Regions from separate parts of the Microbacterium murale genome, predicted to be linked through region 2. Evidence: predicted binding sites of a transcription regulator. Region 2 holds the regulator's gene; the other holds the start of a gene.
What was found. The regulator LexA, encoded in region 2, represses DNA repair genes until DNA is damaged. The targets are predictions, from matches to a motif close to TCGAACANNTGTTCGA.

Region 1 (3,853 bases), 2.7 Mb from region 2:
ACGGATCGCGATGGCCCTCGGCGAGAAATGCTCTCACCTCTTCCAGCAGTACCTCGTGGTCGGTGAAGACGACATCCTCTTTACCGCCGAACTGGCGGAAGAAGGTGGATCGCGAAACGCCTGCCGCTTTCGCGATCTGCTCCACCGAGGTCTGGTCGAAACCCTGGAGGCGGAACAAGTCGAGCGCTGCGGCGACGACGCCGGTGCGCGGGTCTGCGGACTGATGCATAGCGAGAAGCCTAGACCGATCTGTGAATGACGCGTGCGCGTGTGACCCCGGGCAGGGGACGGTTCAGAACGGGGGTGCGGATGCCACGGTGCGTGGTGGGGGTTTGCTTTCGTGGCCGGTGGGTGTGATGACTTGGACCGAATTGTCCGGGCGGTTGCGGTAGATCGCGCGGGTGTGGTGTCGGTGCGTGTGGTCGCGGGGGCAGAGGGGTCTGAGTTCGTTGATGTCGGTGGTGCCGCCGTGGGCCCAGGGGGTGGTGTGGTCGATGTCGGCGTCTTGGGCGAGGCGGTTGCAGCCGTCTCTGGCGCAGGTGCCGTGTTGCAGGATGAGCCATTCGCGTTGTGCCGGGGTGGCGCGGCGGCTGCGGCGGTCCATGTCGATGACGATGCTGCGGATCGGGTCGATGATCACGCGGCGGAAGGCTGTCGTGTCGAGGAACAGTTGCTTCGCGGTGAGGGGGTCGATCGGACCATGCCCGACGAGCTCGGCCTCCTGGGCGGGCACGGTCTCCCCGTCCAAGAGTTGAACGGGGATGGTGACGAAGATCTTCGTCTTGACCGCGGTGTCCGTGCCGATACCGCGCAACCAGTCGGAGCACAGATCGGCGCGGATCTGGTCACGGCTGCGGCACTCGTTCGGGTTCTTCTGCAGATTCTTCGCCGCCGACGTCAACCGGCGCTTCGCCGCGATCGCCTCGATGGTCGGGATGTATGCCATGAACCAGCTCATGCCGTCTTCGTCCTCGTGAACCACCACGCGGCGGCCACGAACCTTGCGAGCATGCCGCTCCGTGGCCCCGACCGGATCGAGGCGATCAACCAGGGTACGCAACCGACGCAGGAACGCCGCCGGTGGACACGAGAACGCCCACTCCGACGTCGCGTCATCGATCAACCGCATCGCACGTCGCTCCAGATCACGCTCTTCATCCGACGCATCCACCGCAGCGCGCACTCTCGCCAGTTCACCGACGGTGCGACCGACCAGATACATCGATACGAAACCATCGCGGGCATGGCGCCACAGGTTGGGCAGGTGAGCCATCGCCTCCTCTGCGACGAACAGTGCACCTCGCACGTACTCTTCCGAACACCTCAGTCGCAGCGCGATGTCGAAGATCGCGGCACGCTCGGCCTGCGCCACAGCATCCTTATCTGTTGTGCGGTGGACGTAGACCTCGGGATTGCGGCGAGCCAGAGCGACAGCATCCGCAATCCGCGCCGAACGGCTCGCGGCGTAGCGATTCAGATCGATATCCGCACACTGCAGATCATCGATCGCTGACTCGACGATGGACGCGGCGTCAGATGGCCGGTCGTCTACATCGTCGAACCAGGGTTCCATGAACTCAGATTAGCGTAAAGTTTCGATGAAAACAACGGAGCAGTGCAGAAAACAAGTAGATATGTTCTATTGATCTCGAATCCGAGAGCGAGAATGACGGCAGCCAGGGCGCGCTCGCGTGACCCGGAGCGTTCAGTCGGAGGTAGTAGGCTTTAGGACTGGTCGATGTCTCGACATCGAGAGACTTTCCGGACCGAGACCCAGTGAAGGAAGCACAGTGGATCTGTACGAGTACCAGGCACGAGACGTTTTCGAGAAGTACGGAGTGCCGGTCCTCGCCGGCATCGTCGCGGACACCCCCGAGGAGGTGAAAGCGGCCGCAGAGAAGATCGGCGGTGTCGTCGTCGTCAAGGCGCAGGTCAAGACCGGCGGTCGAGGCAAGGCCGGTGGCGTCAAGGTCGCCAAGACCCCCGATGAGGCGTACGAGGCGGCCAAGGCGATCCTGGGTCTGGACATCAAAGGTCACATCGTCAAGCGCGTCATGGTCGCCCAGGGTGCGGCTATCGCCGAGGAGTTCTATTTCTCGGTGCTGCTCGACCGCGCCAACCGCTCCTACCTCTCGCTGTGCTCAGTCGAAGGCGGCATGGAGATCGAGATCCTCGCTGTTGAGAAGCCGGAGGCGCTCGCTCGCATCGAGGTCAACCCGCTGACCGGTATCGACAAGGACAAGGCCGTCGAGATCGCTCGTGCAGCGAAGTTCCCCGAAGACCTCGTCGAGAAGGTCTCCGACGTCTTCGTCAAGCTGTACGAGGTCTACAAGGGCGAGGATGCCACGCTCGTCGAGGTCAACCCGCTGGTGCTCACCGAAGCCGGCGACATCGTCGCCCTCGACGGCAAGGTCACGCTCGACGAGAACGCTTCAGAGATCCGCCACCCGGAGCACGAGGCGCTCGAGGACAAGGACGCCGCTGACCCGCTCGAGGCCAAGGCCAAGGAATCCGGCCTCAACTACGTCAAGCTCGACGGTCAGGTCGGCATCATCGGCAACGGTGCAGGACTCGTCATGTCGACGCTCGACGTCGTCGCCTACGCCGGTGAGAACCACAACGGCGTCAAGCCCGCGAACTTCCTCGACATCGGCGGCGGCGCCAATGCGCAGATCATGGCTGCCGGCCTCGACGTCATCCTCGGAGACGCGCAGGTCAAGAGCGTGTTCGTGAACGTGTTCGGCGGGATCACCTCGTGCGTCGCCGTCGCGGAGGGCATCGTGAAGGCGCTGGAGATCCTGGGCGACGCCGCCACCAAGCCTCTGGTCGTCCGCCTGGACGGCAACCAGGTCGAGGAGGGTCGCGCCATCCTCGCAGAGGCGAACCACCCGCTTGTCACCCTCGCCGCCACCATGGACGAGGGCGCCGACAAGGCCGCCGAGCTCGCCAACGCCTGACGCCAAAGAGACATAAGGACTGAAGAAATGTCGATTTACCTCAACAAGGACTCCAAGGTCATCGTCCAGGGCATCACCGGCGGCGAAGGCACCAAGCACACGGCTCTCATGCTGAAGGCCGGCACCCAGGTCGTCGGCGGCGTCAACGCCCGCAAGGCCGGCACGACAGTCGCGCACACCGACAAGGACGGCGCAGCCGTCGAGCTCCCCGTCTTCGGCTCGGTCGCCGAGGCGATCAAAGAGACCGGCGCTGACGTGTCGATCGCCTTCGTTCCCGGCGCCTTCACGAAGGACGCCATGATCGAGGCCATCGACGCCGAGATCCCGCTGCTCGTCGTCATCACCGAGGGCGTTCCCGTCGGCGACAGTGCTGAGGCGTGGGCCTACGCGCAGAGCAAGGGCAACAAGACCCGCATCATCGGCCCGAACTGCCCCGGCATCATCACGCCCGGCGAAGCGCTCGTCGGCATCACCCCGGCGAACATCACCGGCAAGGGCCCGATCGGCCTCGTCTCGAAGTCGGGAACCTTGACCTACCAGATGATGTTCGAGCTGCGCGACCTCGGCTTCTCGACCGCCATCGGCATCGGCGGCGACCCGGTCATCGGTACAACGCACATCGACGCGCTCGCCGCGTTCGAGGCAGACCCCGAGACCAAGGCCATCGTCATGATCGGCGAGATCGGTGGCGACGCGGAAGAGCGCGCTGCCGACTACATCAAGGCGAACGTCACGAAGCCGGTCGTCGGCTACGTTGCGGGCTTCACCGCTCCTGAGGGCAAGACCATGGGCCACGCCGGCGCCATCGTCTCCGGCTCTGCAGGCACCGCTCAGGCGAAGAAGGAGGCCCTCGAGGCCGCCGGCGTCAAGGTCGGCAAGACGCCGTCCGAGACCGC
Region 2 (3,853 bases):
CCGGCTTCGCGATTCGTCGCTGGCTGCGCACCTAGCATCCGTCTGCGTCGTTGTAGACTGATGGGCTGTCGTGCGTTCGGCGCGGCACGGATCAGGAGAGCATCATGCCCAGGGAACGCGGGGAGAAGGTCGTCGCGACCAATCGTCGCGCACGTCACGACTATAACATCGAGAAGTCGTACGAGGCGGGGATGGTGCTCACCGGCACCGAAGTGAAGTCATTGCGGCAGGGCCGCGCGAACCTCAGCGATGGGTACGCGTTCGTCAAGGGGAATGAGATCTTCCTCGACTCGGTGCACATCCCCGAGTACTCGCAGGGGCACTGGACGAATCACTCGGCCAAGCGGATTCGCAAGCTGCTGCTGCACCGCGAGGAGATCGAGAAGCTGCAGCATGCGGTGTCCGCAGGCGGGTACACGCTGATCCCGCTCAAGCTGTACTTCTCGGACGGGCGAGCCAAGGTCGAGATCGCTCTCGCGAAGGGCAAGCGCGAGTTCGACAAGCGCCAGACGCTGCGTGAACGCCAGGACACCCGAGAGGCCCAGCGCGCGATGCGCCTGCGCAATCGCGTGGGGGACTAAACCTCTACAGCTCGGGCTGGAAGTCGAACACTTTCCCGAGGAAGCGCAGCTCGCGCTCGAGCGCGTCGATGATCGTCTCCGCGCGGCGGAACCCATGCCCCTCACCCGGGTAGACGACGTACTCGTGCGGGATGCCTCGTGCCGCCAGCGCGTCGCGGATCGACTCCGACTGCGATGGCGGGACGACGCGATCATCGGCGCCCTGCAGCAGCAGCACAGGCACATCGATCTGCTCGACGTGGGTGAGCGGGGAGCGGTCGATGTAGACCTGTTCGGCAGCGGGCAGCGGGCCCACCAGGCCGTCGAGGTAGTACTTCTCGAAGTCGTGCGTGTCTTCGGCCAGGGCGCGCAGGTCGGTCACACCATAACGACTGATCCCTGCGGCGAACACGCCACCGCGCACGAGTGCCGCGAGCACCGTCCATCCTCCCGCTGAGCCGCCGCGGATCGCGATGCGACTCGGATCCGCACGTCCGGATTCGGCGAGCCCGCGCGCGGCGGCCAGCACATCGTCGACGTCGGTGATTCCCCATTCGCGGTCGAGCCGCTCGCGGTAGGCGCGGCCGTAGCCGGTCGAGCCGCCGTAGTTCACATCCAGCACGCCGATGCCGCGGCTCGTGTAGAACGCGATGGCTGCGGAGGCCGCCCCTGCGACGTGCGCGGTCGGACCTCCGTGCACGAAGACGATGTACGGCGGAAGCTCTGCGTCTGGCGCTGCGGCATCGGGATTCGCCGGCGCGTAGTCGAAGGCGTGCACCGGCCCGTTCGCGCCCTCGAATGCGATGCGGGAGGCGGGCGGCATCCACGCTTCATCGGAACGTATGCCGCCTCTGATGCGTTCGACGGCTCCCGAATCCACGTCAACGGTCCACAGACCTGCGCTCACGTTCGCTCCGCCGCCGGAGAGCAGCACACGCGTGCCGGACGCGTCGTCGATGCTGACGTGAGCAGTGGCCGGCACATCCAGGCGCTTCTCTGACCCGTCGCTCCCGATCAGCACGACCTCGTCCGAGCCGTTCGTGCGCACGGCGACGATGCGGCCGTCGGCGAGCGGCTGGTACCAGCGGTTGCCCAGTACCCACAGGCCGTAGCCTGTGTCGGCGTCGGCCGGTGCGATGGCCTCCGGCATGGAAGCCTCAAGCCCGTCCATCCGCCGTCGATACAGGTTCCAGCGGCCGGTGGGATCGTCGGCGTAGACGAGCTCTGAATCGCTGATCCACTCGGGCTGCAAGGCAGCATGAGCGCGGGTGTCGGCGAAGACGTCGCCGCCGACGTTGGTGATGCTGAGCATGGCCTGCTGCCATGGCATCTGGCGTCCGCTCCACTCGACCCACGCGATGCGGGTGCCGTCGGGGGAGAGCGCGGGGTGGGCGAAGAACGCGCTGCCCTGGACGAACACGCGCATGGCGTCCGCGTCGGCAAGACCGGAGCCATCTGTGGGGATCTCGACGATGGCGCGCCGGTGCGGTTCCACAGACAGATCCTCGCGCACGGCGAGAAGGCGCCCGTGCTGCAGACGGAGTCCGCCATGGTTCGGACCCTCGGGTGTCAACGGCTCCGGCTCCGCGCCCGGCCGCATCCGGTACACGCGCTGGTCGCCGGCGTCGACGAAGAACAGCGTGCCGTGAGCATCCGCCGTCCACGCGCCGCCGCCGTACTCGTGCACTCGCGATCGCGCACTCCAGGGCTCGGGCAGCAGCACGTCGCCAGTCGAACTGCGCACCGTGACACGACCGCCCTCGGCGGGCACCGACTCCCCCCACCAGATCTCGTCGCCGACGAAACGGGCACCGTCGATGCGCGGGGCGGATGATGCGATATCGGCGGCGTGGAAGGGGGACGGCCAGGTTCCGTACGGCTGCATGCTTCGAGCCTAAGCGGCGTCTGCCGTGTGCAGCCGCGTGGACGTCGTCGCCGTCTGATGTCCGAATGACGAAGAACCGCCCCTCCGAATCCGGAGGGGCGGTTCTTCGTGGATGCCGTCAGACCGCGCGCAGCACCGCGACGATCTTCCCCAGCACAACGGCGTCGTCGCCGAGGATGGGCTCGAATGAGGAGTTGCGGGGGAGGAGCCAAGTGTGTCCGTCGCGCTGGCGGAACGTCTTCACAGTGGCTTCGCCGTCGAGCATCGCCGCGACGATCTCGCCGTTCTCCGCCGTGTTCTGCGTGCGCACGACGACCCAGTCGCCATCGCAGATGGCGGCGTCGATCATCGACTCACCGGAGACCTTGAGCATGAACAGATCGCCCTTGCCGACGAGCTGGCGGGGGAGCGGGAAGATCTCCTCCACCTGCTGCTCTGCCGTGATCGGGATACCGGCGGCGATCTGACCGACCAGCGGCACCATCGCCGCATCGCCGACCGGAGTGGCTGAGTCGGCGGGGTTCTCGCCGCTGGTGCCGGGCAGGTCGATGAGTACTTCCATGGCACGGGTCTTGCCCGGGTCGCGGCGCAGATAGCCGCTCAGCTCCAGCTGCCCGAGCTGGTGGGTCACGCTCGAAAGCGACTTCAGACCGACGGCGTCGCCGATCTCGCGCATGCTCGGCGGATAGCCGTGCCGTGCGATCGAGGTCTGGATGACCTCGAGGATCGCCAGCTGCTTCGCGCTGAGGTTCTTGCGCCGACGGGTGCGCGGGGCCTCAGGGCTGGGGACGGAGATGTCGCTCATGGGTGCTCCTTCGTGCGCGCTCACGGTGCTGATCGTCGTGTCCACGGCGCTCATCTTCGAATGTCGGTGGCCCGTGGTGTGGTGTTCGTATCGAAACCGTATCCGAGAAACACACCGAAACGGAAGATCTGTTCGAGCGTGTCGGTAAATTCAGCGGGTGGGTTTCGAATAGGTCTTGACAGATGTTCGAATTCGAAGATACATTCGGTACGTAGCTTCGCATTCCCCGCTCCCGGCCGAGCGGCGAATGCGAACGCTACGCCAAAAGGCGAAAGTCCAGAGGCAGCCAAGAGGCAGAGGAGAGTCACATGAGCACCATCAGCATCAGCGCCCCCGCAGTCCCTTCCGTACGTGCAACGTCCAGTGCTTCGACGCGACTGCGACTGACGGCACGCGGACGTCGGCTGCTGGTCGCCCTCGCGGCGCTCCCCCTGGCTGCAGGGATCGGGTTCGCTGCTCTCAGCGGCGGCTCTGCTCTCGCTTCCGGCGAGGCAGTGGAGACCACTGACTTCGACACGGTCACGGTGATGCCCGGCGACACGCTCTGGGCGATCGCCGAAGACGTCGCCCCCGGAGAAGACCCCCGCACGGTGATCAGCGAGA

Region 1: the regulator LexA is predicted to act here: its motif matches at 1,627-1,642, upstream of QFZ46_RS14325 (HNH endonuclease signature motif containing protein).

The regions. Positions count from the first base shown of each region.
Region 1 is NZ_JAUSXK010000001.1:2,953,628-2,957,480, forward strand. Features, by position in the region: gene QFZ46_RS14320 (TetR/AcrR family transcriptional regulator) at 1-229, opposite strand, end outside; gene QFZ46_RS14325 (HNH endonuclease signature motif containing protein) at 293-1,573, opposite strand; gene sucC (ADP-forming succinate--CoA ligase subunit beta) at 1,791-2,957, shown strand; gene sucD (succinate--CoA ligase subunit alpha) at 2,985-3,853, shown strand, end outside.
Region 2 is NZ_JAUSXK010000001.1:291,181-295,033, reverse strand. Features, by position in the region: gene ftsX (permease-like cell division protein FtsX) at 1-35, shown strand, start outside; gene smpB (SsrA-binding protein SmpB) at 105-581, shown strand; gene QFZ46_RS01495 (S9 family peptidase) at 586-2,445, opposite strand; gene lexA (transcriptional repressor LexA) at 2,564-3,250, opposite strand; gene QFZ46_RS01485 (LysM peptidoglycan-binding domain-containing protein) at 3,559-3,853, shown strand, end outside.